Regions from separate parts of the Ruoffia sp. FAM 26254 genome, predicted to be linked through region 2. Evidence: predicted binding sites of a transcription regulator. Region 2 holds the regulator's gene; each other region holds the start of a gene.
What was found. The regulator Rex, encoded in region 2, represses fermentation and respiration genes when NADH is low (regulators of the CRP and FNR family bind a similar motif). The targets are predictions, from matches to a motif close to TTGTGAANTANTTCACAA.
Positions count from the first base shown of each region.

Region 1: a site for Rex is predicted at 5,751-5,768, ahead of pdhA (pyruvate dehydrogenase (acetyl-transferring) E1 component subunit alpha). Genes of this name have one in related genera too.
Region 3: a site for Rex is predicted at 4,980-4,997, ahead of adhE (bifunctional acetaldehyde-CoA/alcohol dehydrogenase). Genes of this name have one in related genera too.

Region 1 is NZ_JBGQQY010000002.1:22,032-33,336, forward strand. Features, by position in the region: gene lpdA (dihydrolipoyl dehydrogenase) at 353-1,759, opposite strand; gene ACEN3Z_RS00860 (2-oxo acid dehydrogenase subunit E2) at 1,773-3,428, opposite strand; gene ACEN3Z_RS00865 (alpha-ketoacid dehydrogenase subunit beta) at 3,510-4,487, opposite strand; gene pdhA (pyruvate dehydrogenase (acetyl-transferring) E1 component subunit alpha) at 4,490-5,599, opposite strand; gene accA (carboxyltransferase subunit alpha) at 6,166-6,948, opposite strand; gene accD (acetyl-CoA carboxylase, carboxyltransferase subunit beta) at 6,951-7,814, opposite strand; gene ACEN3Z_RS00885 (acetyl/propionyl/methylcrotonyl-CoA carboxylase subunit alpha) at 7,826-9,205, opposite strand; gene fabZ (3-hydroxyacyl-ACP dehydratase FabZ) at 9,207-9,641, opposite strand; gene accB (acetyl-CoA carboxylase biotin carboxyl carrier protein) at 9,652-10,128, opposite strand; gene fabF (beta-ketoacyl-ACP synthase II) at 10,131-11,305, opposite strand, start outside.
Region 2 is NZ_JBGQQY010000048.1:5,554-16,858, reverse strand. Features, by position in the region: gene tsaB (tRNA (adenosine(37)-N6)-threonylcarbamoyltransferase complex dimerization subunit type 1 TsaB) at 341-1,099, shown strand; gene rimI (ribosomal protein S18-alanine N-acetyltransferase) at 1,135-1,707, shown strand; gene rimI (ribosomal protein S18-alanine N-acetyltransferase) at 1,700-2,110, shown strand; gene tsaD (tRNA (adenosine(37)-N6)-threonylcarbamoyltransferase complex transferase subunit TsaD) at 2,107-3,129, shown strand; gene ACEN3Z_RS09770 (YrhK family protein) at 3,324-3,662, opposite strand; gene ACEN3Z_RS09765 (hypothetical protein) at 4,082-4,762, shown strand; gene abc-f (ribosomal protection-like ABC-F family protein) at 5,092-7,062, opposite strand; gene ACEN3Z_RS09755 (redox-sensing transcriptional repressor Rex) at 7,381-8,043, shown strand; gene ACEN3Z_RS09750 (co-chaperone GroES) at 8,199-8,465, shown strand; gene groL (chaperonin GroEL) at 8,493-10,124, shown strand; gene ACEN3Z_RS09740 (hypothetical protein) at 10,551-11,216, opposite strand.
Region 3 is NZ_JBGQQY010000021.1:4,111-15,415, reverse strand. Features, by position in the region: gene ACEN3Z_RS06630 (DUF438 domain-containing protein) at 1-734, opposite strand, end outside; gene ACEN3Z_RS06625 (DUF1858 domain-containing protein) at 727-969, opposite strand; gene ACEN3Z_RS06620 (metal-sulfur cluster assembly factor) at 1,116-1,475, shown strand; gene pflB (formate C-acetyltransferase) at 1,646-3,904, shown strand; gene pflA (pyruvate formate-lyase-activating protein) at 3,946-4,716, shown strand; gene adhE (bifunctional acetaldehyde-CoA/alcohol dehydrogenase) at 5,031-7,673, shown strand; gene ACEN3Z_RS06600 (hypothetical protein) at 8,379-8,972, shown strand; gene ACEN3Z_RS06595 (DUF998 domain-containing protein) at 9,007-10,197, shown strand; gene ACEN3Z_RS06590 (metallophosphoesterase) at 10,288-11,305, shown strand, end outside.

The DNA of each region.
Region 1 (11,305 bases), on a different contig from region 2:
ACACAAACACTTACTAGTCAGTAACCACAGCGTTTTTTTGTGTAGTACTATATTGACCTTGAATATATTTTACATTATAGTATTTATTTTTTTGTATTAAGTTTACTAACAAAAAATATTTTATTTTTTATTTTAATTTTTCCGGGCTATTATTTTTATATATTTCATAATGATTACGCTACCACCTTGATTAAATCAAATGTTTACAAAAATAATAAAAACAATTTATTTTTAATATTTCAAGTTTTTTTTAGTGTTCCTTTGTACTTTATATACACCCACATGTTGTTATAGTTTATAAAATATGCAAAAAAAAGAGAGTAAGTTTTTACTTACTCTCTCAAAAATTAAATTAAATGTGGATTGGTTGACCTAATACTAGTTCGGCAGTATCCATTACAACTTCACCTAATGATGGGTGAGAGTGAATAGTTAATGCTAAATCTTCTGCATTTAAGCCACCTTCTACAGCAAGGATTAATTCAGTTAATACCTCGGATGCGTTCGGACCTACTACTTGAGCACCGACTAGAATATTATCTTCTGTTGTTGTAACTAAACGAACGAATCCTTCAGTTTGGTCTAATGAAATTGCACGACCGTTACCACCGAATGGGAATTTAGATGCTTTAACTGATAATCCAGCATCTTTAGCTGTTTTTGCAGTATGACCTACAGAAGCTAATTCTGGATCTGTAAATGCTACTGCTGGCATTGCAACGTAGTCTACAGTGTCAGCTTCACCGCTGATTGCAGCTGCTGCAACTTTACCTTCGTATGAAGCTTTATGTGCTAATGCCGCACCAGCAACGATATCACCAATTGCATAGATGTTAGGTAAGTTAGTACGACCTTGGTTATCAACTTCGATTAAACCACGATCAGTCATCTTAACGCCTGCTAAATCTAAGCCCATTTCGTCAGTGTTTGGACGACGTCCTACTGATACTAATACGTAATCAGCATTTACTTCTTCTTCTTTACCGTTAACTTCAAATTTAACAGTAACTGAATCTCCGTTATCAACTGCTTCTTTAGCCATTGCGCCTGTATGAACAGTCATATTACGGTTTTTCATTTCTTTCTCAACAACTCTTACCATGTCTTTTTCAAACGATGGTAATAATTGAGGTGAACCTTCAAGGATAGTTACTTCAGAACCTAAGTTAGCATAAGCCATACCTAATTCTGAACCAATCACTCCACCACCGATAACAACTAATTTTTTAGGTACTTCAGTTAAGTTTAAAGCACCAGTTGAATCGATAACACGTCCACCAAATTTGAATCCTGGGATTTCAATTGGGCGAGAACCTGTTGCGATGATTGCATTTTTGTATGAATAACTTTCTGCTCCATCTTCATGAATAACACGTAAATGATGATCATCTTGGAAGAAAGCTTCTCCCTTAATGATTTCAACTTTATTCTTTTTAAGTAACATTCCAACGCCACCAGTTAATTTTGAAACAACTTCATTGTCTTTCCATTCTTGTGTGCGTTTGAAGTCTAATTTAACTTCGTTAGTTGTTACACCAAATACTTCACTGTTTTGTGCATTGTGGTATGCATGTCCAGCACTAATAAGTGCTTTAGAAGGAATACATCCTACGTTTAAACAAACTCCACCAATATGTTCACGTTCAATGATGGCAACTTTTTGGCCTAGTTGTGCTGCACGAATCGCTGCAACATATCCACCAGGGCCTGAACCGATAACAACTGTATCTAATTCAACTGCGAAATCTCCAACTACCATTTATTTATTCACCTTATCCTTCCATTAACAATAATTCTGGATCTGCTAAGTAACGTTTGATTTCGTTCATAGCGTGTTGTGCTGTAGCACCGTCAACGATACGGTGGTCAAAACTTAATGACAATTTAACAACACGTCCAACTGCTAATTCACCTTCGTCATTAACAACAGGTTGTTGTACAATTGAACCGAAACCTAAGATAGCTACTTCTGGATAATTGATAACTGGTGTGAACCATTTACCACCTGCAGAACCGATATTTGAGATTGTAACAGTTCCATCTCCCATTTCAGAAGCAGATAATTTACCTTCGTGAGCTTTACCTGATAAATCAGTGATTGCGTCAGCAATATCAAACATGCTTAATGCGTTAGCATCTTTAATATTTGGTACGTATAATCCACGATCTGTATCTGTTGCAATTCCGATATTGAAGTAGTTTTTGTAAACTATTTCGTTAGTTGAGTCATCAATCGATGCGTTTAATACTGGGTATTTCTTAACAGCTGCTACTAAAGCTTTAACAACATATGGTAAAAATGTTAATTTAGTATCGCGTTCTGCAGCAACATTTTTGAATTTCTTACGGTGATCCCATAATTTAGAAACTTCAATTTCGTCATGTAATGTAACATGAGGTGCTGTATGTTTAGAGTTAACCATTGCACGAGCAATTGCTTTACGCATACCTGACATAGGTTCGCGAGTTTGACGTTCTGAAACTGGTACAGAAGCTGGTTCTGCTGCTTTAGCTGGTGCTTCTTTAGCTGGAGCTGCTTTCACTTCAGAAGCTGTTTCAGTTTGTGCTGCTACTGCCACTGGAGCTTGAGCTGTTGTTTGATTTGGATCAAAGTTATTCACGTCATCAGCTGTAACACGTCCACCTTTACCAGATGGTGTTACTGATGTGATATCAATTCCTTTGTCACGTGCTAATTTACGTACAGAAGGCATTGCTAGAACGCGTCCTGTTGCGCTGTTTACGCCTGCAGTACCTGTAGATGCTGCTGGTTGAGCGTTAGAATCAGCAGGTTGTTGTGCTGGATCTTCGCCTGCTTCAGCAGTAGGTGATGCGGGTGTTGATTGAGTATCATCACCTGAACCTTCGTAGTCCGGTGCATCAATTTCAACTAAGATATCATCAACGACTGCAACTGTTCCTTCTGATGCATGGATTTTAACCACTTTACCAGCATATGGTGAAGGTAGTTCTTCTACTGCTTTATCGTTTTGGATTTCTACTAGAATTTGATCTTCTTCAATTGTATCGCCTTCAGCTACTAACCAAGATACAACTTCACCTTCAATAATTCCTTCACCTAATTCAGGTAAACGGAACATGAAGTTAGATCCACCTGCTGCTGGTTTAGCCGCTGGTGCTTCTTGAGCTGGAGCCGCTGGAGCCACTTCTTCAGCTTCATCTTCGTAACCAGGTGCGTCAATTTCTAGTAGTACTTGACCAACTGTTGTTACTTCACCTTCTTGTGCAACGATTTTTGAAACTGTTCCACTTACTGGAGAAGGTAATTCTTCTACTGCTTTATCATTTTGAATTTCTACTAAAATATCGTCTTCTTGAACTTGGTCGCCTTCAGCAACTAACCAAGATACAACTTCACCTTCAACGATACCTTCGCCTAATTCAGGTAATTTAAATTTAAATGCCATTGGGTGTTTACATCCTTTCTCGTTTTCAGATATGTTTAACAAATAACCAAAGGGTAGCAGAACTACCCTAAGTATTTATAATTAGAAATCAGTAGCTTCTTTTACTTTTGCTACGATATCATCAGCATTTGGTAACCAGTCTTTTTCTGCCATACCGAATGAGAAGACAGTATTAGGAGCTGCTACAAATCCAATTGGAGCTTTTAATGAAAGAATGGCGCGTTGTGAAATTTCAGAAATTACTTTCTCACCAACACCTGCTTGACGTTGTGCTTCTTGAACAACGACAACACGTCCAGTCTTTTCAGCTGAAGCAACAATTGTTTCGATATCTAAAGGATGAACAGTACGTAAGTCAACGATTTCAGCTGAAACGCCGTCTTTTTCAAGCGCTTCCGCTGCTGAGATAGCTTCACGAACCATTGCACCATAAGTAATGATAGATACGTCAGTACCTTCTTTAACAACGTTTGCTTTTCCTAAAGGAACTGTATATTCTTCTTCTGGAACTTCCTCACGGAATGAACGGTAAAGTTTCATATGTTCTAAGTAAACAACAGGGTCATTATCACGAATTGCAGAGATTAATAATCCTTTTGCATCATATGGGTTAGATGGGATAACTACTTTAATACCAGGAGATTGTGCAATTAGACCTTCTAATGAGTCCGCGTGCATTTCTGGTGTCGCAACTCCCCCACCAAATGGTGAACGGATTGTAATTGGCATAGTGCGTGATCCACCTGTACGGTAACGAGTACGCGCTGCTTGTCCTACAATTGAGTCCATAACTTCGAAAACAAATCCGAAGAATTGGATTTCCATAATTGGACGGAAGTTTTCAAATGTTAAACCAACGGCTAAACCACCGATACCAGATTCTGCTAAAGGTGTATTAAATACACGGTCCTCTCCGAATTTTTCTTGTAAACCTTCTGTGGCACGGAATACCCCACCGTTAGCTCCTACGTCTTCACCGAAGACTAAAGTACGGTCATCGTTGCCTAATTCAATTTCTAAAGCGTTTGTGATCGCTTGAATCAATGTCATTTGAGCCATGATTATTTATTCTCCTTTGCTTCGTAGTATTCAATTTGTTCTTGTGTTACATAGTCAGGAGTTTCAAACATATTTTTCAAGAAGTCCGAAACTTTTTGTTTAGGAGTAGATTCTGCTTGTTTAATTGCTTCTTTAGCAGCTTCTTTAGTGTTTTCAACTACTTCGTTTTCTTTTTCTTCTGTCCATAATCCTTTTTCAGTTAAGAATTTACGGTAACGGTTTAATGGGTCACGTTGACGCCATTCGTCTTGAGCACCTTCTGGTTGGTAACGTTTTGGATCATCACCTGATAGTGAGTGAGGTCCGAAACGGTAACATAATGTTTCGATTAATACTGGTCCGTTTCCTGCAATCGCATATTCACGCGCAGCTTTCGTTACAGCATAAACCGCTAAAATATCCATACCATCAACTTGAACACCTGGGATACCAGCTGCTACAGCTTTTTGAGCTAATGTTGGTGCTGCAGTTTGGAATTCACGTGGAGTTGAGATAGCCCAACCGTTGTTTTGAATTACGAAGATTGCTGGTGCTTTATAAGCTCCGGCAAAGTTCATTCCTTCATACACATCACCTTGAGATGAACCACCGTCACCCGTCCAAGTCATTGCTACGGCTTTACGACCATTTTTCTTGATACCCAAAGCTGCACCAGCAGTTTGAACATACTGAGCACCAATAATAATTTGTGGTGGATAAGCTCGGAAATCTTCAGGGTAAGTACTTCCTTCTACATGTCCTTTAGACCATAAGTATGCTTTGTAACTAGGTAATCCATGTTGCATTAATTGAGGTATATCGCGGTATCCTGGGAAGATAATGTCATCTTCAGTTGTTGCCGCAATTGTTCCTAATTGAGAAGCTTCTTGTCCAGTTGTTGGAGCTACGAATCCTAAACGTCCTTGACGACTTAATGCTTGAGTACGGTTATACCACTCGCGGTAGAAAACCATATCTTCCATAAATGTTACTAATTCTTCGTCTGAAAGTTCAGGCATTAATTCCTCATTAACTACCTTTCCGTCATTATCTAATATTTGAACTGTGCTAAAATCAAAGTTGTCTGCTCTTAGCAGATCTTCCATTTTTGCAGGAACTTTTTTATTTGCCATGCTATTACACATTCCTCTCTTAAAATAATATAGAATAATACAAAGCACAATAAACTGTACTATTCAGTTATTTCTAATTTATCACGCTCATTAAATAATTGCAAGTATTATAAAAATTATAAAACGATTACAAAACCTGATTTTAAGCTTGTTGAGAAAATCTTCACAATATGTCGATTGAAATTTAAAATTTTATTTGTTGTTATATTTTCATTGAAAATGTGTTTCAATAAGGAAATTCTGTTGTAGTACAAAATTCGCCTGTAACATTTATTATAATCAAATGAGATGATTCCAATTTGTTTGTTATAATGTTTTTTTATAGTTCTTTTTATAAATTGTTTCTATTTAATGTTTTGAGTCATCTATTGCATAAAATTTCATATAAATACTTGCTGCATCTACATTGTTAACTGTTTATTTTTAATATACTAAAGTAATTATTATTTTAGCAATTAATAAGATATTTTTATTCATTTCGCCTATATTTCACCTAATCGAATTATTTTGTCACAAAAAAATAAGTGTCAGTGAACTATTTCACTAACACTTATTTATTTTATCGCTTAAAAAGATCTAAATCGTTTATTTCGATTGGCTAATCGTGTTTCTACATCCAGCTGATTTAATTCCTTAAACTTCGCTTTAATATCATTTATAGTCCGTTTTAAGATGACATCTCGGTTTAAAGGAACTCCATGATTTATCTCTGAAATGATTTTTTCTACGACTTTTAATTCGTGTAAATCTTCTGCCGTAAGTTTCATGACATCCGCTGCTTTTGAAGCCAGTTTCGCATCCTTCCATAATATAGATGCAAAGCCTTCTGGAGATAGAATAGAGTAAACGCTATTCTCAAGCATCCACACTTCATCTGTTAATGCCAAAGCTAGCGCTCCCCCGCTTCCACCTTCTCCGAGAATTATCGATAAGGTAGGAACTTCAACTTTCGCAAAAGTTAATAGTGATTGAGCGATTGCTTCCCCTATACCTGTCTCTTCTGATTCTGGTGAGGCATGTGCTCCAGCTGTATTAATTAAGGTTAATATTGGACGATTAAATTTATTCGCTTGTTCGACAAGACGAATTGCTTTTCGGTAACCGCCTGGGCCGACTGACCCAAAGTTTCGTTCTATGTTCTCACGGGTTGTACGGCCTTTTTGAATACCGATAATCGTTATAGGTTGCCCGTCATACATGCCGATACCTCCAATAATGGATTTATCATCTTCCATATGACGGTCTCCATGTAATTCAATAAACCAATCAGTTAAATTCTCAATGATATCAATGGTTGAGATTCTTTTTAAATCTCTCGCTTTTAAGACTTTTTCATAGGCTTTGCTCATAATTACACACCACCTTCATATGAATGAGCTTGGATTAATTGGTTGATGATTTGTTTCTGGTTTAATCTTGGTACAATTGAATCGATAAAACCATTATCAAATACCCATTCAGCTTGTTGAAAGTCTTTCGTTAATTTACTTTTAATTGTTTGTTCAATCACACGTTTCCCTGCAAAACCTACGACTGCCCGAGGTTCTGCTAGTGTTACGTCCCCTTGCATCGCAAAACTCGCTGTGACACCACCGGTGGTCGGATTTGTCAACACACTACAATAAAATAAACCTGCGTCTTGATGTTTCGCAACCACTTGCGAGATTTTCGCCATTTGCATTAAGGATAAGATCCCTTCTTGCATCCTAGCTCCACCAGAAGCAATGTAGAGAATAACAGGTAGTTTATGCTCCGTCGCATGCTCGAACAGCCGTGTAATTTTCTCACCGACAATTGTCCCCATACTTGCCATGACGAATCGTTTATCCATCACACCAATTGCTATTGCTCTACCATCAAGTTCTGCTTCACCTGCGACGACTGCTTCTTTCAATTGTGTATTATCTTGCGCTTTTTCTAACTTGGCACTATAGCCTGGAAAATTTAGTGGGTTCTTCGCGTTTAGATCGCTATCCCATTCCTTAAATGACCCTTCATCTACTAACCATTGAATACGTTCATAAGCTGGAAAATGTAGATGTTCACTGCAATGTGGGCAACAGTAATCTTCTGTAATTTGATTTTGTAATATAATTCGATCACAATGTGGACATTTTTCTGCAATATTATCTGGAATAGATGATCTTTGTGTGGCTACTTCAGCGGGACTAATTGGATTAATTCTTATTGTTTTTTTTCGCCTAAATAAAGCCAAAACATCACCTCTTATTCTTCAGTATTTTCTTCTTTTTCTAACCATTTTGGCATATAGTGGGTTTCTAACCACTTCGTATGCACTCTGTCCCAATTAATATATTCATCACTTACAAGTGCTTCGAGTAAGTCGATATTTGTTTCAACACCTTCAACAGTCACTTCATATAAAGCGCGCTCCATTATCTTCAAAGCATCTTCTAAAGTATTTGAATGCGTAATTACTTTCGCCACCATTGAATCATAGAATGGTGGTAATGTGTAATGAGGATAAAGAGCAGATTCAATTCGTAAACCTAGACCGCCTGCAGGAAACATTAATTGATTAATGTGACCAGCGGAAGGTCTAAAATTATCTCTTGGATTCTCTGCATTCAAACGTACTTCAACCGCAAAGCCTTTTACTTGAATATCCTCTTGCTTATAAGTTAATGGCTCACCCATGGCTACACGGATTTGTTCTTTTACTATATCCACACCTGTAACCATTTCAGTTACGGGATGCTCAACTTGTAAACGTGTATTCATCTCCATGAAGAAGAAGTTATTGTCTTTATCAACTAAAAACTCAATGGTTCCCGCGTTCTGATAGCCTATGGCTTCCGCTGCTTTTACAGCTGTTTCACATATGTTTTTTCTGACCTCTAGGGGCAGACTGACCGCTGGAGAGATTTCTAGAACCTTTTGATTGTTACGTTGGAATGAGCAATCTCTTTCTCCTAGATGAATAACGTTACCGTATTTATCTCCTAACAATTGAACTTCAATATGTTTTGCAGGAGCAATAATACGTTCAATATATAGGTCTTTATTTCCATAAATTGCTTCCGTCTCATTCTGTGCTTGACTAAACAATGCATCTAATTGTGAAGCGTCTTCTACACGGCGCATCCCTTTACCACCACCACCATCTGCGGCTTTAATCATCAAAGGGTATCCAATATCAAGTGCAATATCACGGGCTTCTTCAATTGAATAAATTAACCCAGCACTACCAGGAGTAATTGGAATACCAGACTTACGCATTGTATCTCTGGCATGTTGTTTATGTCCCATAACATCAATAATATGACTATTCGGTCCAATGAATTCAATACCTACATCTTCACATAAAGTCACAAAATCACTTCGTTCTGATAGAAAACCGTAACCAGGGTGGATTGCATCCACTCCTGTTGCTAAAGCAGCACTGATGACAGCGACTGGATTTGCATATGAATCCAAAGATTTTGCTGGACCAATACAAATGGCTTCGTCCGCTAATTCAGTATGTAAGGCATTCCGATCTGCTTCACTGAAGATAGCCACTGAAGTAATATCCATCTCGCGGAGCGCACGTATAATTCTAACCGCGATTTCTCCGCGGTTTGCCACGAGAACTTTTTTAAACATCTTATTTCGCCCCTATAATGAATGTCATTTCACATTCACATACAACTTTATCTCCAACGTATGCTTTACCAATTCCGATACCTGCATTACTTTTTAGTTTTTTAATATTAACTTCAAGACGTAATACATCTCCAGGAACAACTTTTTTACGGAATTTAACTTTATTTAAACCACCTAAGTAAGCTGTCTTTCCGTCAAATCCTTCTAATGATAATAATGGAATTGAGCCTGCTTGTGCTAATGATTCTACAATTAGAACACCTGGGAATACAGGTTCTCCAGGGAAGTGTCCTTGGAATACTTCTTCGTTAATTGTCACGTTTTTACGTGCGACAACTTTTTCACCCGGAATTAATTCATCCACTGCATCGATAAAGAAAATTGGGTAACGATTTGGAATAATTTCCATTACTTGAGTTGCTGTTAATAGTGTCATTGTTTTCCTCCTAGTTAATTCTCATAATTGGTTGACCAAATTCAACAACAGTTTCATTCTCAACAAGAATTTCTACAACTGTTCCTGAATGGTTCGCTTGAATTTCATTCATTAATTTCATTGCTTCAATAATTACGACTGTATCTCCCTCTGACACAGTGTCACCAACCTTAACGAATGCTTCGCTATCTGGGTTAGGTTGTAAATATACTACCCCAACCATTGGTGATGTAATGAATTCACCTTCCTCAACGTCGATGTCGTTTGTTACTGGTTTCGCTTCATCGATCTGGGTTGGAGCTGTTTCTTGCTCTACTGTCGTTGTTTGTGCTAGTTTACTTTCTTCTTGGTGTCCGTAGAAAGCCGGTGCTTCATTAGGCATTTCTTTTGAAAGAACGAGTTTTACATCGTCTGTTTCATAATTTAAGAAAGCGAGTGATGATTGATCTAATTTATCGATTAATGATAATAATTGTTCTTGATTCAAAATTACGCACCATCCCAACGTTTAAAGCAAAGGACGGCATTATGACCACCAAAACCCAGAGAATTTGATAAAGCATATTGAATATCTTGTTTCCGTCCTTCACCAGGTACATAATCAAGATTGCATTCTTCGTCCGGTGTCTCTAGACCTAAAGTTGGTGGGATAAAGCCTTCTTGCAATGATTTAATCACCATAATTGATTCCACACCACCGGCTGCTCCTAATAAGTGTCCAAAGTGTCCTTTAGAACTTGAAATTGGTACTTTATGTGCGTGATCTCCTAAAGCATATTTAATCGCTGTCGTTTCACCTGAATCATTTGTTGGTGTACTTGTGCCGTGAGCATTGATATAATCAACATCTTCGGCTTCAATTCCTGCCATTTTGATTGCAGTTTTCATCGCTTCTCCAGCACCACTTCCGTTAGGTAATGGAGCAGTCATGTGATAAGCGTCTGAGTTTGAACCATAACCAACAATTTCACCATAAATTGTTGCATTACGTGCTTGAGCTGATTCTAATGATTCTAAGAATACAATCCCTGCTCCCTCTCCCATAACAAAACCGTCACGGTCTTTATCAAAGGGACGAGATGCTTTTGCTGGATCTTCATTTGTAGATAAAGCAGTTAAAGCCGCGAAACCTGAGATTCCGATTTCGTTAATCGTTGACTCAGCCCCACCCGCGATACAGGCGTCTAATAAACCGTTTTGAATCTTAATAAACGCTTCACCAATCGCATTTGTGGCACTTGCACAAGCTGTTACAATATCTAAACTGATTCCACGTGCACCAAACTGCATTGAAATATTCCCAGCGGCCATGTTCCCAATTGTTAATGGAACAAATAATGGTGGAACTCTTTTAGGGCCTTTATCTTTCATCTTTAAAATACCGTTTTGAATAGCATGTAGTCCACCAATTCCTGAACTCACCATTACCCCAACATTAAATGGATTACTTGAAATATCATAACCACTCATCTCAACAGCTTCTTTACTTGCTGCGACACCAAATTGTGAGAATTTGTCCATTCTCTGGCTATCTTTTCTTCCTAATTCTTCTCTTGCATCAAAACCTTTGACTTCGCCAGCAACAGTCACGCCTGTTTCAGAAGCATCAAAACCTTCTATTGGTGCAATACCTGATTTATTTGTTAATACACTATCCCAGAATG
Region 2 (11,305 bases):
TGATTTCCACGAAAATTGGGAAAATAACGCTCGGACATTCTTACAAGTGTAATGTGCATGATGACCAGATGATATAACTACATTGAGACTTTTACACAAGATTATGGACTTGACACGGAAACTGATTTGCGTAGCGTCGCACCGCCTCGCGACACTACGCAATCGCGAATACGGTTCATCGTGCTGACCCGCGACGCTCCGTAAACTGATTTGCGTAGCGTCGAACCATCTCACGACGCCCCGCAAGCTCACATCCACCCCATATTTCACCCCGTATTATGGAACGAGCGACTGAATTATGATAATATGAATGCACGTAAATTGATTAAAGGAGGTTATTATGAAATTCATTACATTTGATTCATCAACAAAGGCGCTGTCCGTGGCTTTAGCCGAGGGCGAGTTGCCAACGGATTTTACTATAAAAGCCTCAACCACAACCTTGGGCAAGCGTCAGCACGGCCAGACACTCGCACCTGCGGTTGAAAATATTTTAAAGCAAGTCGATTGGAAAATGAGTGATATTGACGCAATTATTGTCGGAAACGGGCCGGGCTCATACACGGGACTGCGCATCGGTGTGACCTTCGCAAAAGTATGGGCGAACGCGACGAAATTGCCTCTATATAGCGTTTCCTCGCTGGCTTTAATGGCTGGATCGGCTTCAAAACAGACCGATTTTGTCCTACCAATTATGGATGCCCGGCGCCAGACGGCTTATACCGCTTTGTATCAATATGATAACCAAGCTGTTTTACAAGCCGTTGAGTACGATCAACATATAAAATTCGAAGAATTTTTAGCGAAAATTAAAAAACACATAAACCCAAACAGTGAGCTAACATTAATCGGGACCGACATTGATGAATTTGTGGAAATGGCAACCCGTCAGTTGCCGACGACTAAACTCATAGTTATCGACGACTGGAACGCTTATCCACATACAGTGCACGCTTTTGGAAAAGTCCCTTGGACGCAAATTGAGGAGCCAACCTTATTAGCACCTAATTATGCACACGCGACTTTGGCGGAACAAGAGTGGGCGGAGAAATCGGACAGCGATACTCTCAATCCAGACGAACTTATTGATTTTAAATGATTAAATTTTTTGATAGAAAGTTGCAGGTAAGTGTGATGCAAGAATTTATTAGACGCATTCAAAATGCGAGGCAAGTGAATCATATTATCATGGACCGAATTAGGCCAATTATTGATGAAGAGCCTCTATGGAGCCGTTCGGACCAGTCTTTTAGCATACGACTTGCGAAAGCTGAGGACGTACCGCTTTTTATAGAATTGGAAAATGATGCCTACAAAGGCTTCCACGCCTGGACTCAACAAGATTTTGAACACGATTGGTTAAGAAATCCGTATTGCGTCTATATTTTAGTGGAAGATACGACCAATAAAGAGGTCGTAGCCATGATTTCAGGGCGGTTTCTTGCAAAGGGTGCGCACATCAGTCATTTATTAGTCCGGGAAAAATATCAAAACCAAAGACTCGGCTCAAAATTACTCGACTTGTGGATTCGCTTAGCTGAAATCGAAGAAGTGCCAATAATTACGCTCGAAGTGCGCGAATCTAACACGATTGCGCAAAGTTTATATTACGGACAAGATTTTAAGAAGCATGGCATCAAGGAAAATTATTATTCAGACAACAAAGAAACAGCCTTTTTATTAAAACGGGAGATGCCTAATGCTTAAACAAATTGAGCGCAATTTTATTATGGAAAGTTTACATGACTTTGGATGGACCCCAGAACAGTTCGAAAGTGAGTTAACAAACCGCTTCATGCGCTACTGGTTTTTGTGCGACGGGAACACGATTCAAGGTTACGTTGCTGGGCAAGTGTTGTTCGGCGAACTCGAAGTCCTGCGCGTGTACATGCATCCGCGATTTCGCGGGCGCCGTTTAGGAAATAGTTTATTGAAAAGGGCTTTAAAAGACGTTGACAGTGCCTTTCTAGAGGTGCGAAGCCAACACCAAGTGGCGATAAAATTGTACCAAAGTGTGGGGTTTGAGCTGGTGTCGGTAAGAGAGAATTATTATTCAAATCCGCAGGACGATGCGGTCAATATGGTTTGGCGAAAGGAGGAGATCGAGTGAGTGAATCATTAATATTAGCTATTGAAACAAGTTGTGACGAGACAAGTGTGGCGGTCGTTCAAGACGGACGAGAAATCTTATCAAATATCGTCGCATCACAAATAAAAAGTCACATGCGATTTGGTGGAGTCGTGCCCGAAGTGGCGAGCCGTCACCATGTGGAGCAAATTACCCAAGTGATTGATATGGCTTTAGAGGAGAGTGGCCACGGCGTCGCTGACATGGACGCGGTCGCAGTTACGCAAGGACCTGGACTCGTGGGCGCTTTATTAGTAGGGGTGACAGCTGGAAAAACTTTAGCAATGGTGCACAACAAACCATTGCTGGCAGTCAACCATTTAGCTGGTCACATTTACGCCAGTCAATTGGTCAAACCGTTGAAGTTTCCATTAATGGCGCTGATTGTCAGTGGTGGACATACTGAACTCGTTTATATGAAAGAAGAATTTTCATTTGAAATTATTGGTGAAACGCAAGATGACGCCGTTGGTGAAGCGTACGACAAAGTGGGACGGATTCTAGACTTGCCTTACCCCGCTGGAAAATATTTAGACGAGTTAGCCGGCAAAGGAAATCCTGAAGCATACGCAATTCCGCGTGCGATGATGCATGAGGACAATTTCGACTTCAGCTTTTCCGGCATGAAAAGTGCCGTAATGAACACCGTGCACAACGCTAAACAGCGTGGCGACGAGATTGTACCTGAAGATTTGGCCGCGAGCTTCCAAACGGCAGCCGTAGAAGTGCTGGTAGAAAAAGCAAGCAAAGCTTTGCGCGAATATCCAGAAGTGCGCCAATTTATCTTAGCCGGTGGAGTCGCAGCCAACTCCGGACTGCGCGGGGAGTTGTCAACGCGCCTAGCCACTGAATTTCCAAATGTAGAATTAATTATCCCACCCTTAAAATTGTGCGGAGATAATGCAGCGATGATCGGAGCCAGCGCACATCATATGTATGCAGACAAAGACTTCAGTGAATTAGATATCAATGCGATCCCTGGTTTGATGTTAGGTGAGTAGGGAAAATAAGAATGGGACAGGCCTCTGAGGAAATAAACCTCAGAGGCTTTTTTGTAGCATGCGGGGCGTCGAGAGGCGTCGCGACGTACCGCAAATCCGAATACGGAGTGTCGCGCCTTATCACGACACTCCGCATGCCGGAAAAAGCGATAAACTTAGTTGTATATGTTGAACTGTGGATAAATATCATCGAGTTATTCGGACTGATCTTCATTTTCTATTTCCACATCGATAACCTCACGTTGGTACTTTTCTTCATTATAGATAAATACATTTCGGAAAATTTTCAAAATGGGACGCATAAGTAGAAAAAATCCCCCTACCAAGTATGCGATATTTCCGATTATAACGGGTGCTCCTAGAATATTTGAAATACTCCCTATAAAATATAGGCCACCGGTAAGAATATCATTGACTAAAGAAATAATTGTATAGTAATTTTGAAAATAAATTCGAAAGCGTTCTGACTTGATGATAACGTCTTCTTCTTTATCAAGGTGTGGCTCGCGTTCCTTATGTTTGATTTCAGGCACGGTAGTTCCTCCTTTAGTTGACCGTGGGTACATTCATTATACATATTCGAAATTGAGATTGCGATTGAAAGGGTGTATGGATAGGCGGTTGCTTTAGATGAACAACTTCTATTCATCATGAACCGCAAATCCGAATACGGAGTGTCGCGCACGCTCACGACGTACCACAAACTCAAATGCGGAGTGTCGTGCAAGCTCGCGACGTACCGCAAACTCAAATGCGGAGTGTCGTGCACGCTCACGACACTCCACAAGCCAATTTCCGTAGTATCGTGCTGACTCACGACACTCCGTATCCATGTTTACGGTTTATCGCGCCGATCCGCGACGCCCAAACCCACTAGCCAATCGCATGTTCCAATAGATTTTTTATCCAGAATGTATTAAAATAAAGTAACTAAATTCAAGAGGGGGCTAATATGTACGAACAATGGATAGCGATGGAGCAATTTTATTATGGATATTTTGCTTGGGGTTTATTAGTCGTAATTATTCTCTCTATTTTACTAGTTTCCTGTCTGTATTATGTTAATTTATTAATCCCAAAAATAATACTCATTCTAACCCTTATCGCTTTCACAATATTTGGGGTAGGAGTTGTTCGGGGATATTCTCAATACGGTGATTTAATTGAGCAAGCGAGTAAAGAGTCTGCCGCAATTCGCAACTTCAAACGAACATTTTTCATGATCGATATGCCGTACCAAGCTATGGAAATGAAGGCTTACCGGGATGGGTATTTTGATGAAGGATTTGAAGCGGTTGGTTTTTACGAGAAAATGTTTGTCAGCGAGCCGGTTGAATATTTAGGAGCGACGCAACAAGGCGGGTACGTCTTTCGAATTGGCGGGAGCGAATATGTTGTGAGTCAGGCCTGGGTGCGATTCTCCGATGAAGTTAACCAGGCTGTGCGAATCGGGACACAATATCAAGTAGCAGATCCGCGCTTCATTGAGCTCGGATTTGTGGAAAAATCGCGAGTCCTGCTTGATGAGTATATTGTCCCAAGCCAAGCGGAAAATCATATGGCCGATAAGGCAGGCGTAACCGCTGCTCAACTTCAAGCGCGGGGGATTGTGAAAGGCTGGGTTGTCCCGTAATTTTATAAAATGAAACCAAAAAACCTCTGGGAAAATATAACCTTAGAAGTATTTTCGGGATTTGCGGGGGGTCGTGTTCGTGCGCGACGTACCGCAAATCCGAATGCGTAGTGTCGTGCACGCCCGCGACGTACCGCAAATCCAAATGCGTAGTGTCGTGCATGCCCGCGACGCCCCGCAAATCCGAATGCGTAGCGTCGTGCATACTCACGACACTCCGCAAGCCAATTTCCGTAGTGTCGTGCACGCTCACGACGCCCCGCAACCAATAACACTCAACAAAAAACACCAAACTTCTCACAAAGTTTGGTGTTTTTCTCGTGCTATATCTAAATCTCAATTCCCGGATGCTCTTCCATGAAAGCCTCAAGTTCAATACTTGCCTCTTCCCAAGTTTCCAGCGCATTGGTTTGACGCTCGTTTGCTTGAATCAATTTTTTATTCAAATCAGCTAACTCAGGTTGGTCATTGGCTTCATTCGCCGTTAACATATCCGCTTCAAGCTTTGTGATCAAGGCATCCATGGCTTCACTTTCTGCCATTGCCTCATCGACTTTAGTTTGAAGTTTCCGCAAGTCCTTTTTCAAAGCTTTTGTTTCTTCATAAGTGAACTGGTTTTGAGACATTTCCTTATTAGGAGTGGCCTCGTCCTGACTATCTTGCTCACGTAAAGCTTCGATTTCCTCTAACTCACGTTTTTTCTCAATATAGTAATCATAATCACCTAAATAAAGCGACGCGCCATCAGGTGATATTTCCAAAATGTTGGTCGCAATGCGGTTAATAAAATAGCGGTCGTGCGACACGAACAGTAGCGTGCCGTCGTAATCAATTAACGCTTCTTCCAGAACTTCCTTACTATCAATGTCTAAGTGGTTGGTCGGCTCATCTAATAACAAAGTATTGTCATGATCGGTCGCCAGCAGTGCCAAGCTCAGGCGGGCCTTTTCGCCACCACTCAGCATCGACACTTTCTTCTCAACCGTCTCGCCACTAAACAAGAAACTCCCTAAAATCGAACGCACTTTCCATTCATCGGTTGTATCGTGCGCTTGCCACAGCGTCTCCAACACTGTTTGATTTCCATCCAACTGATTCACATTTTGGTCATAGTAACCAATATCGACATTACTTCCGAGAATAACTTCCCCAGAAAGCGCAGGGATTTGTTGTAAAATAGTCTTCAAGAAAGTCGTCTTTCCGACCCCATTCGGCCCTACAATCGCAATCGCATCTTGGCGACGCAAGTCCATATTTATAGTTTTAGCAATCGGCTCTTCATAACCAATCGTCAAGTCGCGCGTTTCAATCACACGGTTTCCGCTGTCGCGACTTGCACTGAACTCAATTCGCGGTGCTCTCGTATCTTGCTTCGGTTTTTCGATACGGTCCATTTTTTCTAATTTTTTCCGGCGACTCTGCGCACGTTTCGTCGTAGACGCTCGGACAATATTTTTTGCAACAAATTCTTCCAATTTCTCAATCTCATTTTGTTGCTTCTGGTATTCTTTCCACTCTTGTTCCATGCGCAATGCTTTCTCTTTTAAATAAAAATCATAATTCCCTTTATACGTATGCAACGTATTGTTACGCAACTCGAGGACTTGATTGGCCACCCGATTTAAAAAGTAACGGTCATGCGATACAATCAACAGCGCACCCCGGTAACCACGCAAGTAGCCTTCGAGCCAGTTGAGTGTCTGCATATCCAAGTGGTTAGTCGGCTCATCCAAGATTAAAAGATCATAAGACATTAGCAAAATACGCGCCAAAGCGAGTCTAGTTTTTTGCCCACCCGATAGCGATTCAACAGGGCGGTCGTAATCTTCCTCATAAAATTGAAAGCCATGTAAGACCGTCCGGATTTCCGACTCAACCCCATAGGCGTTCGATTCTGCCAACTGTTGTTGAATCTGATCATAGGCACTTAAGGCATTTTGATATTCCTTCGATTCCCAATCCTCACTCAACTCAGCCACTCGCTCAGCTGCCACCTCCGCCTTTTCGCGCAAGGCCAAGGTATCCGAGAAGACATGTAACATCTCCTCCCAAATCGAGCGGTTTGAATCAATCGATACATGCTGCTCTAAATAACCCACCCGCAAATCGCGTGAGCGTGTAATTTCCCCTGCAGAAATCGGTTCTGTTTTCATAATTTGACTTATTAATGTCGATTTTCCCGCACCATTTCGCCCAACAAGAGCAATGCGGTCATTCGTTTGGATATTAAATGAAACTTTCTCATACAGCGTCACATCAGCAAAGCGACGCGCAACGTCATTAGCTTGTAGTAAAATCATTCGATGACTCCTTCTATTTGAACTCTTAATTATTATAGCCCACACACACCTATTTAACAAAATATAAAATAATAAAATGAAATTCCTCACCCAACCACCACCATATTCGAATTAATGTACATTTTGCATAATATTTCACATAAAAAGCTTTATTCTCACTATAAAATATATTAGAATATAAAAGTTAGGCTAAATAGGCTCGGAGTTCACAATAAATGTAAACCCTCGAAGGTTACATTTGGACAAATTTTGTGAAGGAGTGCTATAATGAGCATGACTTAAAAATTAGATATAGATAAACCTAGGAGGAGGCAATTTATGGCAAAAGAAATACCAAAAGCGACTGCCTTGAGATTACCCATCTACCATAGGTATTTACGATTCTTGCAACATGCAGGGAAAAAGCGCATTTCTTCAACGGAATTAAGTGAAGCTGTAAAAGTAGATAGTGCGACCATTCGTCGTGACTTTTCATATTTTGGGGCATTGGGGAAACGTGGTTACGGTTACGATGTAGATCACTTATTAGACTTTTTCTCGCGTATTTTAAATCAAGATCGCTTAACGTCGGTTGGTCTGGTTGGTGTAGGTAATTTGGGAAATGCACTGATTAACTACAATTTCCGGAAGAATAGCAATGTTCGAATTGGAGCCGCGTTTGATGTAAATACTGACATAATTGGAACAATTCAACGTGGTGTCCCAGTTTATTCAATGGATGAATTGGAAGAGCAAATCGAACAACAACAAATTGAAATTATTATTTTATCAGTCCCACAAGACGTCGCAGGGGATATAGTGAACCGAATTATCGAGGCGGGAGTGAAAGGAATCATGAACTTCACGCCACTTAGATTTGATGTACCGCGCAGCGTTCGTGTTCAAAATGTGGACCTGACGAATGAACTACAGACACTCATTTACTTCATTGATAGTAATAAGGATGATGCAGAGGATTTCTCTGATTTTGAAAAAAAATAATTGTAAAGCACGCCAAAAGGTGTGCCTTTTTTTTCGAAAAAGATAATTCTATGACTTGATTTTTTGACCAATTTAGACTATTATAAGATTAAACCATTAGCACTCAAATAAAACGAGTGCTAAATATAAAAATAAAATCATTTGGAGGGTATAATATGATTAAACCTTTAGGAAAACGTGTTGTTATCAAAGTGGCAGAAACAGAAGAAACGACAGCAAGTGGTTTCGTATTACCAAGTTCAGCCAAAGAAAAAGAACAATACGGTGAAATTGTGGCAATTGGACCAGAGATCGAAGAAAAAGATGGCGTTAAAGTTGGCGACACAGTGTTCTTCAAGAATTATTCTGGAACAGAAGTTGAACATGGCGAAGAGTCATTGATGATTATTGAACACAAAGATTTATTAGCAGTCTTAGCATAATATCGAATTTAAAGGAGAGAATATTATATGGCAAAAGATTTAAGATTTTCAGAAGATGCACGTGCAGCTCTACTACGTGGAGTTGATATCTTAGCAGATACAGTTAAAGTAACATTAGGGCCAAAAGGGCGTAATGTAGTATTAGATCAACAATTTGGATCACCAACAATTACAAATGATGGTGTAACAATCGCTCGCGAGATCGAATTGGAAGATCGCTTCGAGAATATGGGTGCACAGTTAGTCATGGAAGTCGCTTCAAAAACGAACGACATCGCCGGTGACGGGACAACGACCGCAACATTATTAACTCAAGCAATCGCTCGTGAAGGTATGAAAAATGTGACTTCAGGTGCAAACCCAGTTGGCATCCGTCGCGGAATCGAAATGGCAACACGTGCAGCGGTTGAAGCTTTACAATCATTATCTCAACCCGTTTCTTCAAAAGAATCGATTGCACAAGTCGCATCAGTTTCTTCAGGAGATGAAAAAGTAGGGGAATTAATCGCTGACGCAATGGAAAAAGTTGGCCAAGATGGTGTCATCACAATTGAAGATTCACAATCGATTGATACAGAATTATCAGTGGTTGAAGGAATGCAATTTGACCGTGGTTACTTATCTCAGTACATGGTAACTGACAATGAAAAAATGGTTGCAGACTTAGAGAACCCATATGTATTAATTACTGACCGTAAAATTACAAACATCCAAGATGTACTACCTTTATTAGAAAGTGTTATGCAAACAAGCCGTCCATTATTAATTATCGCAGAAGATATTGAAGGCGAAGCATTACCAACACTAGTATTAAATAAATTACGCGGAACATTAAATGTGGTTGCCGTTAAAGCACCAGGATTTGGTGACCGTCGTAAAGCAATGTTAGAAGACTTAGCGATTCTGACTGGTGCAACAGTAATTTCAGAAGAATTAGGCTTTGAGTTAAAAGATGCAACACCAGACCACTTAGGTACAGCTGGTAAAGTTTCAGTAACAAAAGACAGCACAACCATCGTTGAAGGTGCTGGATCTAAAGAACAAATCGAAAACCGCGTTGGCTTAATCCGCGGACAAATCGAAGAAACAACAAGTGAATTCGACCGTGAAAAATTACAAGAACGCCTAGCTAAATTAGGTGGCGGAGTAGCAGTCATCAAAGTCGGTGCTGCAACTGAAACAGAACAAAAAGAAATCAAACTACGTATCGAAGATGCATTAAACGCAACACGTGCCGCAGTTGCTGAAGGTATCGTAGCAGGTGGGGGAACTGCACTTGTGAACGTTCAAGACGCAGTGAACGCACTTGAAGCAGAAGGCGACGAAGCAACAGGAATCTCAATCGTTGCTCGCGCACTTGAAGAACCAATTCGCCAAATCGCTGAAAATGCCGGCGCAGAAGGTTCAGTCGTTGTGTCACAAATCCGTACGTCAGACAAAGGTATCGGCTACAACGCAGCCACAGGTCAATTCGAAAACATGATCGACGCTGGTATCGTAGACCCAACTAAAGTAACACGTACAGCCCTACAAAATGCAGCCTCAGTTGCCGCATTACTATTAACAACCGAAGCAGTTGTTGCAGACATCCCATCAGAAACACCAGACATGGGAATGGGCGGAGGCGGCATGGGTGGCGGAATGCCAGGCATGATGTAAGCTGAAGCTTAAGAAGTAAGATAATTTAATATAAAATGGCCTCCCGGCTTACTTTATCTCAGTGATGAAGTAGGTTGGGAGGTTTTTTGAGTTTTCAGTGAGCTTTCTTGAAAATGCGGGGCGTCGTGATCCGACTCGACGTACCGCAAATGAAAATACGGAGTGTCGTGTCACCACACGACGCCCCGCAACTAAATTTCCATAGCGTCGTGATCCGACTCGACGTACCGCAAATGAAAATACGGAGTGTCGTGCCACCACACGACGCCCCGCAACTAAATTTCCGTAGCGTCGTGATCCGACTCGACGTACCGCAAATGAAAATACGGAGTGTCGTGCCACCACTCGACACCCCGCAAACCAAAATCCACACAAAAAAACGCCGACCCAGGAAACATTCCCAGATCAGCGGTTCTCACCTAAACTCTATTCACTTTCATCATTGCCAAACACAGTGCTGCGATTACTATTATTACTGAAATCGTAATTATAATAATCATTACTTGGAGTTTCTTCTTCTGGTAGAGAACCTTCATCAATGGGCTCTTCGTAAGAAGGTTCCTCATATGAAGAATCTGGTTCCTCGTAAGACGGCTCTTCGTATGAAGACTCCGGTTCTTCGTAAACAGGCTCCTCATAGACAGGTTCTTCATACACAGATTCTTGTGCAGCGTCTATCGCTTGTTGCACTGCAGTAGCGAATAAGTTAAAGTCGCTGACACCATCGTAAGTTGGCAGTCCGTATTCAATCGCCAAGTTATTCCAGTAAATTAACTCATCTTCTGTATAATCTAGCTCTTCTTCGGCCACTTCAATCGGTAAGTACACCATTAATTCGGGATCTGGCACAAAGATTGCCATCCCAAGTTTGACCTCGTCTTCAGTGTTCGTCTCCACTTCAGAAACTTTTTCAGTCTCAACTGCTGATTCAGAATCTGTTTGTATTTCTGCTTCTTCATTTTTATTACCATTTCCATCTTGGACGGGTTCGTGTACGTAGCCCTCAGTTCTCCCAGCTGGTGGTTCTGAGTCCAAGTACCCACACCCGCCTAGTATAAATAAAGAACTAAATAAGATTAATTTTTTCAACATTCTTCCCCCTATGGTCAGACCATATTCATTCATTAATATATCTAATGTACAGTTATCGGTAATAAAAAGCAATATCCACTTGAAAATAT
Region 3 (11,305 bases), on a different contig from region 2:
CCGTAATTATCGCTTTGCTGGGCGATGTTGTACCAATCCAATTGATTGAAACTTTCAAGTAAGATATTAATTAATATAGCTTCTTCTTTAAAAATCATTTCATTGAATTCAAATTGGAAAGCTTCATACGTATCTCTTACTTTTGAAAATTCAATATCGGGAAATTTTTCCATGGCTTTATAGGCGCGTTTGAATAAGTCACGGATCTCATCATCTTTTGCCCACATAACTTTTGGTGGAGCGTCGTGGCCGTAACTTTCCATAACCGGGAAGAATAAATGTTCTTTCCGTTTGTAATGGTTATCAAATTGCCCGATGATATCATATTGACGTTTAAGTCCTTTAATCATTCCATTAGACAATTCTTCAACCGGCATTTCTTCAAAGGTATCCAGAATATTGTTAATCCGTAGCAGGGCAGAGCGTAACGCCATATTCTCTTCTTTGAATACTGTTACGGGGTGTCCGGGGTGATCAGCATCGGGTGCTTTACCATCTTCAATCGTACCTTTGAACAGATTCGCGTGAACATTACATAGCTTAAGAACATCTTGAAACGTAATCACACTATCCCCATACATTAATTGATGCTCCATCATGGAGATTTCAATGGCACTCACACCCGTGAAATGCTCATTAAATTCATCCTGAACTGATTCAGGATCCGCTCCATGATGCAGTTTAAGAAGAATACCTTCTAATATATCTATGCGATTGTCTGTATTATTACTCATTCACGTCACCTCCGATGACAGTATAGCCGTTCCAGTGTAGTTCATTCACTAATTGTTCCAAAGGAAGGTTGATTAATTTGCAGCCTTTTTTTAGTGTAACAACTTTTCCAACCGATTGTCTCATGGCTGGATTAGCTAAAGGTTTAAAGCCTAAATCGACAAGAATGTCGAGAAGTTCAGGGTGTGAATCAAGGACTTGTTTCACAGGTCTATTAAGGTCTACTTGATTTTCCATTTTCTTACTCCTTATAAAATTCGATTGATATTAAATCTATTTATGTATAAACTAAACGTACTATATTATATAATACTAGCGAACAATAACTTCATAAGCAATATGAATAAAATAAATATATTATTTAAACGAAAGGAACATCTTTTATGAATGAAGAATTTGGTATTCTATTCAAAAACGAAGCATTAAAGTACGAAGAAGAATTACTAGAGCAATTAACAGGAGTCATCGATCCAGAGTTAGGCATAGATATTGCGAACTTAGGCCTAATATATGAAGTAGATATGGATGAAGCAGGGAAGGTTGAAGTCATAATGACTTTAACAACTGCCGGTTGTCCCTTAGCAGACTTTATTGATAGTGACGTGAGATATCAATTAGCTAACTTTGATAAAATTACTGAAATCGATATAAAAGTTGTCTTTGAACCGCATTGGGATTTATCTCGCATCTCACGCTTTGCTCGTATTGCTTTAGGTATTCCGAGTGATTTTATTCCGAATTAAATTAATATTTAAAAGTCCTGTCTAACGATGGGGCTATTTTTGTACAATGTTCTAAAATTCACATAAATAATTGTTATATCCTATTGCTTTAGGTATAAAAATAGTTTATCATATATGTGTAATGATTTAAAAGTATAGATGTTGCTTCGAATTTATATGGAGGGGATACCATGGAAAAATTAGAAAACGAAAAGATGAATGTAAATCCTTGGGAAGGTTTTACAGGAACTAAATGGCAAGAGTCAATTGATGTTAGAGATTTTATTCAAGAGAATTATACTTTGTACGAAGGTGATGATTCATTCTTAGAAGGCGCAACCATTGAAACTTTCCAATTATGGGATCAAGTAATGGAACTAACAAAAGCAGAACGTGATGCTGGTGGCGTTCTAGATATGGATACTAAAGTTGTATCAACAATTACGTCACATGATGCGGGTTACTTGAACAAAGACGTTGAAAAAGTAGTAGGTGTTCAAACTGACAAACCTTTCAAACGTAGTTTACAACCATTCGGTGGAATCCGTATGTCTGTTCAATCAGCAGAAGCATATGGGTATAAGATTGATCCAGAAATTGAACATATCTTTACAGAGTACCGCAAAACTCATAACCAAGGTGTATTTGATGTATACACACCTGAGATGCGTGCTGCTCGTCGTTCAGGAGTAATTACAGGACTTCCAGATGCTTACGGTCGTGGACGTATTATCGGAGATTACCGTCGTGTTGCATTATACGGAGTAAACCGTTTAATGGAAGAGAAACAAAAAGACTTCGCAAATATTGGTAACGGACAAATGAACGAAGAAGTTATGCGTCTACGTGAAGAAGTTAGTGAACAATACCGTGCCTTACAAGATTTAATTGAATTAGGTAATATTTACGGCTTTGATTTAACTCGTCCAGCTGAAACAGCGCAAGAAGCATTCCAATGGTTATACTTAGGATACTTAGCGGCAATTAAAGATCAAAATGGGGCAGCAATGTCATTAGGTCGTACATCTACATTCCTAGATATCTATATTGAACGTGATCTTGCTACAGGTATGCTTTCAGAAAAAGATGCGCAAGAATTAGTCGACCATTTCGTTATGAAATTACGTCTAGTTAAATTCTCACGTACACCTGATTACAATCAATTATTCTCAGGAGATCCAACTTGGGTCACTGAAGCAATCGGTGGAGTTGGGATTGATGGACGACCACTAGTAACTAAAAATTCATTTAGATTTTTACATACATTATCAAACTTAGGACCAGCACCAGAACCAAACTTAACTGTGTTATGGTCACCAAGCTTACCAACTCATTTCAAACGATTTGTTGCGAAGATGTCTATTGACACATCAGCCATTCAATATGAAAATGACGACATTATGCGTCCAATTTACGGTGATGACTATGCCATCGCATGTTGTGTGTCAGCGATGGAAGTTGGTAAACAAATGCAATTCTTCGGTGCGCGCGCGAACTTAGCAAAAGCATTATTATATGCAATCAACGGTGGTGTCGACGAAATGACGAAAGCACAAGTTGGACCAAGCTATCGAGCAATTACTTCAGAATACTTAGAATATGATGAAGTGATGGAACGTTATGATGACATGTTAGAATGGTTAGCAGGATTGTATATCAATTCATTAAACGTTATCCACTACATGCACGATAAATACAGCTATGAAAGTATTGAAATGGCTTTACATGATACAAATGTAAAACGTACGATGGCTACAGGTATTGCTGGATTCTCAGTTGCAATTGATGCTTTATCAGCAATCAAATATGCAAAAGTTAAAACAATCCGTGATGAAAATGGTCTAGTTGTCGATTATGAAATCGAAGGTGAATTCCCACAATACGGTAATAACGATAAACGTGCTGATGAGATCGGTGTTGATTTACTTAAAGCATTCATGACTAAAGTTAAGAAACATCCAACATACCGTGATGCTATCCATACAACATCAATCTTAACTATTACATCAAACGTTGTTTACGGTAAGAAAACTGGTAACACGCCAGACGGTCGTCGTGAAGGAGATCCATTTGCTCCTGGAGCGAACCCAATGCACGGACGTGATACTCATGGGGCGTTAGCAAGTTTACTTTCAGTTGCTAAAATGCCTTACGAATATGCTTTAGATGGAATTTCAAATACATTCTCAATCATTCCAAAAGCATTAGGTAAAGATGAAGAAATTCAAAAAGACAACTTAGTGAATATGTTAGACGGATATATTAAAGAAGGTGGACACCACTTAAACGTTAACGTGTTTAACCGCGAAACGTTATTAGATGCGATGGATCACCCAGAAGAATATCCACAATTAACTATCCGTGTATCTGGTTATGCTGTAAACTTCATCAAATTAACTAGAGAGCAACAAATGGATGTTATTAACCGTACAATGCACAGTACAATGTAATCACTTAAGTTTTAGATATCTTGTTGAAAGGGGGATATATCTTGTCAGAAGTTAAAACACCAATTATTGGGAACGTCCACTCGACTGAAAGTTTCGGATCAGTTGACGGACCAGGGATACGATTCATCTCTTTTATGCAAGGATGTCGTCTACGCTGTCAGTTTTGTCATAATCCGGATACTTGGAATATGCGTGGGGGAACACCTTATACTCCGCAAGAATTATTCGATGAAGCCATACAATACCGTTCTTTTTGGGGTAATAGCGGCGGGGTAACTGTAAGTGGGGGAGAACCTTTACTTCAAATCGAATTTCTGATTGAATATTTCAAAATTTGTAAAGCACATGGTGTCCACACAACGATTGATACGTGTGGCGCGCCCTTTACTTTAGAGGAGCCATTCCGCTCACAATTTGAAGAACTGATGAAGTATACTGATCTGTTCTTATTTGATATTAAGCATATTGATCCAAAAGGTCATGCGAAATTAACAGGCGTGCGCAATGAGAATATCATGCAAATGGCTGAGTTACTTTCAGAGTTGAATATACCTGTTTGGATTCGACACGTACTTGTTCCAACGCGTACGGATTACGATGAGTATCTGATTCGATTAGGCGATTATGTTGAAACTTTATCAAATGTTCGCAAGTTCGAGGTGCTTCCATATCATAAACTAGGTGTCTACAAATATGAGGCACTTGGAATTAAATACCGTTTGGAAGGAGTCGAACCACCGACTGCAGAACGGGTCGAGAATGCTAAAAGATTGTTGAGAACAGAACGCTACAAAGGATATTTAGATGATTAAATAAATCGACATAATTAAAGCGTAACACTTTAAAACAGTGTTGCGCTTTTTTATGTATTTCTAGCAAATATTAGCAGTTAAAGAATGGAAATATTAATATCAATAAAACAACATCAATGTTGTTATATAACAGAACCTTAAACATGTTCAATTAATCACATTAATAGATTCGTCATTGAATGAAACAGCATAGATAACTGTTACAACACTTAATAAAAAACTATTATAGTAGCATTTTTAACAACAAACCTCTTTACTTTCATTTGTGAAAAGAGTAACATGTAATCAAAGATAAAGAAAAGGGGAGCGTAACAATGACGGAATTAATTGAAAAAGAAGTTATTGGAAATGTTAATTACATGATTAATGGTTTAGTAGAAAAAGGTTTGGTTGCTTTAGAGGAGTTCGATCAATTTAATCAAGAGCAAATTGATCACATAGTAGCGAAAGCTTCGGTTGCAGCTTTAGATCAACATGGTACTTTAGCAAGACATGCGGTTGAAGAAACTGGCCGTGGTGTATTTGAAGACAAGGCGACAAAGAACTTATTTGCTTGTGAGCACGTTGTAAATTATATGCGGGATATGAAGACTGTTGGTGTTATCAGTGATGATGAAGTGACGGGGATCACAGAAATTGCTGAACCTGTTGGAGTTATTTGCGCCATCACTCCGACAACGAATCCGACGTCGACAACTATTTTCAAAGCGCTCATCGCATTAAAAACTCGTAACCCAATCATTTTTTCATTTCACCCGGCAGCACTTGAGTCATCGGCTCACGCTGCTCAAATCGTTCGAGATGCAGCGATTGAAGCAGGTGCACCAGAAAACTGTGTACAGTGGATTACAGAACCATCGTTAGATGCAACGAATGCATTAATGAATCACGATGGGGTTGCAACAATCTTAGCCACTGGTGGAAATGCCATGGTTAAATCAGCTTACTCATGTGGTAAGCCAGCTTTAGGAGTAGGGGCAGGAAATGTACCAGCTTACGTTGAAAAGACAGCAAACGTTAAGCAAGCAGCTTATGACATCGTATTAAGTAAATCATTCGATAACGGAATGGTATGTGCTTCTGAACAAGCCGCAATTGTTGATAAAGAAATCTATAAAGAATTTAAAGATGAATTAGTAAGCTATCATGCTTATATCGTAAATTCAAAAGAGAAAGCACTATTAGAGGAATTTTGTTTCGGTTCTAAAGCATTCAGTGAAAACTGTGCTGGCGCAAAATTAAATAATGAAATTGTTGGGAAACCAGCGACATGGATTGCAGAACAAGCAGGTTTCACCGTTCCGGAAGAAACAAATATTCTAGTGGCAGAGGTGTCAGAAGTTGGACCAAACGAACCATTAACGCGCGAAAAACTATCTCCAGTCTTAGCCTTATTGAAATCAGAAACAACTGAAGATGGAATTCAAAAAGCTGCACAAATGGTTGAGTTCTTTGGATTAGGTCACTCAGCTGCGATTCATACACAAGACCAAGAATTAGCAAATGAATTCGGCCGTCAAGTTAAAGCCATTCGAGTTATTTGGAACTCTCCTTCAACATTCGGGGGAATCGGAGATGTATACAATGCTTTCATCCCATCATTAACTCTAGGTTGCGGATCATACGGACGCAACTCAGTTGGTGGAAACGTCGGAGCATTGAATTTACTTAACATTAAAACAGTTGGGAGACGACGCAATAACATGCAATGGTTTAAAGTACCTTCAAAAATCTATTTCGAACGTGACTCAATCCAATATTTAAAAACAATGGCTGATGTTGAACGTGTCATGATTATTACGGATGAATCAATGATGAAACTCGGCTTTACTCAAAGAATTATCGACCAACTTGAGGCGCGCCAAAACAAAGTAAATTACCAAATCTTCCATAACGTTGAGCCAGATCCAGATATTACAACTGTTAGAAGTGGAGCTGAAGCGATGGCTCAATTCCAACCCGATACAATTATAGCCCTAGGTGGTGGATCTGTTATGGATGCGGCTAAAGTCATGTGGTTATTCTACGAACAACCAGAAGTAGACTTTAGAGATTTAGTTCAAAAATTCCTAGACATTCGTAAAAGAGCAGTTAAGTTCCCAGAACTTGGGTCTAAAGCGAAGTATGTAGGTATTCCAACGACATCAGGAACAGGATCTGAAGTGACACCATTTGCGGTTATCTCTGATAAAAAAAATAATATGAAATACCCATTAGCGGACTATTCATTACTACCAACAGTCGCAATTGTAGATCCTGCTTTAGTTGAGACTGTACCAGATTTTGTTACAGCTGATACAGGGATGGACGTGTTAACACACGCAATCGAAGCGTATGTATCAGTGATGGCTAACGACTTTACTGATGGACTGGCTTTACAAGCAATTAAGATTGTATTCGAAAACTTAGAAGCTTCAGTAAAATATAATGATCCAGAAGCACGTGAAAGAATGCATAACGCTTCAACTATGGCGGGTATGGCATTTGGTAATGCCTTCTTAGGAATTAACCACTCAATGGCTCATAAGATTGGTGGAGTTTTCCATACAGTTCACGGTCGAACAAATGCGATTTTACTTCCATTCGTTATTCGCTATAACGGAACCCGACCAGCGAAACAGGCGAACTGGCCAAAATACAATTACTACAAAGCAGATGTAAAATACCAAGACATCGCTAAATTAATCGGACTTGATGCAAAAACTCCAGAAGAAGGAGTAAAAAACTTAGCACAAGCTGTGTTCGAACTTGGAGAACGTGTTGGAATTCAAATGAGTCTAAAAGACCAGGGCGTTGATGAATCTGCCTTCATGGATAAAACAGAAGATATCGCCTACTTAGCCTTTGAGGACCAATGTACACCAGTGAATCCACGCTTAGCTTTAGTAAATGAAATGCAAGAAATCCTTGAAGATGCATATTATGGATATAAAGAAAGACAAGCAAACTACAATTAATAGTATCCGACGCATCAAGTAATACCTAAATTTGATCCCCTTTTATACACGTATATGCTTTGCTTGCGCAAGTAAGGCATATACGTTTTTTGGTTTTGAGTTGTACCTAGCTAGAAGAATAAAAATAAATTGTTCCAGTTGAGGCGCTTAACTGGAAGAAAAAAACCAATTGTTCCAGCTGAGGCGATTAACCGGAAGAATAAAAACCAATTGTTCCAGCTGAGGTGCTTAACTGGAAGAATAAAAACCAATTGTTCTAGCTGAGGTGCTTAACTGGAAGAATAAAAACCAATTGTTCCAGCTGAGGTGCTTAACTGGAAGAATAAAAATAAATTGTTCCAGATGAGGCGATTAAGCGGAAGAATAAAAACCAATTGTTCCAGCTGAGGTGCTTAACTGGAAGAATAAAAACCAATTGTTCCAGCTGAGGTGCTTAACTGGAAGAATATAAACTAATTGTTCCAGCTGAGGTGCTTAACTGGAAGAATAAAAATAAATTGTTCCAGCTGAGGCGCTTAACTAGAAGAATAAAAACTAATTGTTCCAGCTGAGGCGCTTAACTGGAAGAATATAAACTAATTCTTCCACTTGTTGAGGTAAGCTTATTCACGCTTATCTTTGAAATCAAGCATTTTCTCCTTTTAGTATGGACTTATATATATTAAGATAGTGATATAAAGTGAAGAAAATGAAGGAGAGGGTATTATGTCACACGCTTTACCTAATATTGGAAAAGTTGCTACCAAAGCACTTCAAACTATTGATGTCACACAACTTGAGGAAGTGGCTGCTTTTAGTAAAGATGAATTATTAAAGCTACATGGAATGGGACAAAAGTCGATCAACATATTAGAATCTGCCTTAACTGAAAGTAATTTAACTTTTAGTGACGCTGAAGCACATCCATATAAGCCAGATTTTTTATTGTTAGGTGATTTAAGTTGTGACAATGCGCCGAAAAGACGTGTTATTAGAGACTTTGTCGTAGGACTTTTTGTTGGAAAGCAATCTAATCTAGAGGAAACACTTAATCCTGCTGTAGAAACGGAAATTAACGGCGACCAAACAATAAATGGGATTGATGAATTAATCACTTATTTTGATAAAAAAGATATACAGTTAAGTAGTTTAAACTTACTGAGTATTTTATCCCATGGGAAATATGGAGCAGCGGATGGTGTTATTATTGCAAAACCAGGACAGAGAATACATTTTGCTTCATTTTATACATTTGAAAATACAAAAAAAGAAGCTTTAATTAAAGCAATTAGATTTTATATGATTGAAGAAGTTGAATAAGTGAGCATAATATTAACAAAATACGAGGTGCATAATGGGAAGCAATGAGGATAAAGAACTAAGGGTTATAGTGAATGATGAAGTGTCTGACGTAAATCAAGTCAATCAAGCGATACTTAAGATAGATGGTCAAGAATATGTACTAAAGTCAAATAATCATTCAAGCAATCATCAAAAACTTGCTTTACGTTATTTCTTAATACCAGCAGTGATTGGAACTTTGATATATTTTCTTTTTTTCAATTCGCGAGAGCAATTATTTATTCAATTAATGGGACGTATTTCGATTGCGAGTGCGATATTGCTGATTGGGTCGATAAGTGGAGTCATTACTTTTGCGATTGCTTTTATCGTAGGTAAAAGAAAAAAATTAGCCAATTTGGAGAATATCTATTGGCGGAATGTTCCAACGATATTATTATCTTTCGCCATCATCATTGCTTTAGCTATATTATTCTTTTTCTACCTCTTAGGTTTATTATTTGAAGGTTTAGTTTTAGATATTTACTTATCAACCTTACTGACTTTTATCTTTATATCGATTATTAATTATGTCATGATCAGTTTTGTGATGGTCCTTTCGCCGTCTTTAATGACCAAATTATTAGTTGTGGTCATTTTAAGTGGTGTGATTATCTCAATGATTACCAACAGTGAGGCACAGTGGTGGCAGCGAAATTTAAGTTTCTTAGGAACACAAGAGGCGAGCGGTGCTTGGCAATTTAACTTCACTTTGATGCTGTCTGCGTTTATGATGATTGCTTTAGTGGATTATTTATTTGTTGGTTTAAAGAAGATTTATCCAAAACACCGTCCACTAACAATTCTAAGAATATTACTGACGATTACAGCAATTTGCCTAGGACTTGTTGGTTATTTCCCAAGTGATGGACCGGGAAATATGCCTAAATATCATAACCAATCTGCAGCCATGCTAGTATATATGATTATCGCGATGATTATCGGAATTAAGTGGTTTGTGCCTAAGGTGTCACGAGAATTTGTGATTACATCTTATGTGTTAGGCATTATGTTGTTCGTTGTTACTTATTATTATTTAACAGGCTGGTATATTACTTTAACAGGATTTGAAATAGTTTCATTTATTCTTGCCTTTACTTGGTTGATGCTACTATTACAAACACTTGAAAAAGCAAGTCGAGAGCCCATCCCCGTTTATGACGTAGATATTGAGGTTAAGAAAGAAACAGAATCAAAAACATAATTAGATTGAATTCATTCAATAATATAGGATAATAAGATTATGAGATTTCTCATAGTCTTTTTTGTTTGTTATTGAAAGGAGGGTTTGATAATGAGAAAGGTTTGGAAATGTTTAGTATTCTTTCTTTGTATTTTCTTTGCAATGACTGGCGCACAAGCGTCTAAAGCGGAGTCAGATTTGAGATTATGGGTTGTGACTGATATCCATCATTTATCACCTAGCTTATATGTTGAAGGGCCCCGCATTCAGAAATTACAAGATACTGGTGCTGGTTTGGAAATTCTTTACTCCAATGAACGACTTGAAGCCCTTGCTTATCAAATCGAACAGGCAGAACAGCAACCGAATGTTTTATTAGTTGCAGGTGATTTGACTTTAAACGGAGAGTATCAAAGTTTAGTCGAACTTCAGAAAGTATTTGCGAAAATCGAAGCTTTAGGTACGGAAGTTTTTGTGATACCTGGCAATCATGATATTAACAATGGATGGGCAAGTTCATTTACTGATAGTAGAGCTGTGAGGGATAAACAAATTACTCCCGCAGAATTTCAAAAATTAATGAATTCCTTTGGCTATGGAGAAGCAACTTACCAAGATGATGCGAGTTTAAGTTATATTACCCAATTAATAAGCGATCATTGGTTAGTAATGTTAGATAGTAATATTTATCACGGAGAAGGCAATGACCAACCGCCCGTGTCTAAAGGAGAATTGAGAGACGAAACCCTCATTTGGTTGGAGGATAAATTAAGGACTATTACGGAAGCGGACGTTGAAGTGACGGTTGTTTTACACCATAGTTCTATTCCGCATTTTGAATTGATGGGTCAGAATTTTGTTGTGGGTAATCATGATAGGTTGAAGAATATTTTAGAAAAATATCAAATACCTGTAACATTGAGTGGGCATATGCATGCCCAACATATCGCGCAAGAAGGGCAAGTGACTGACATTGCGACAGGAGCGTTTGCTGTTCAACCGAGTGTGATTGGCGAGGTTGTGATTGATAATAACCAGAAGTCGTATCAACAAATAAAATTAGATATGGTTGCTTGGGCAAAAGAGACTAAGACAGAAGATCCAAATTTACTCGATTATGATACTTACC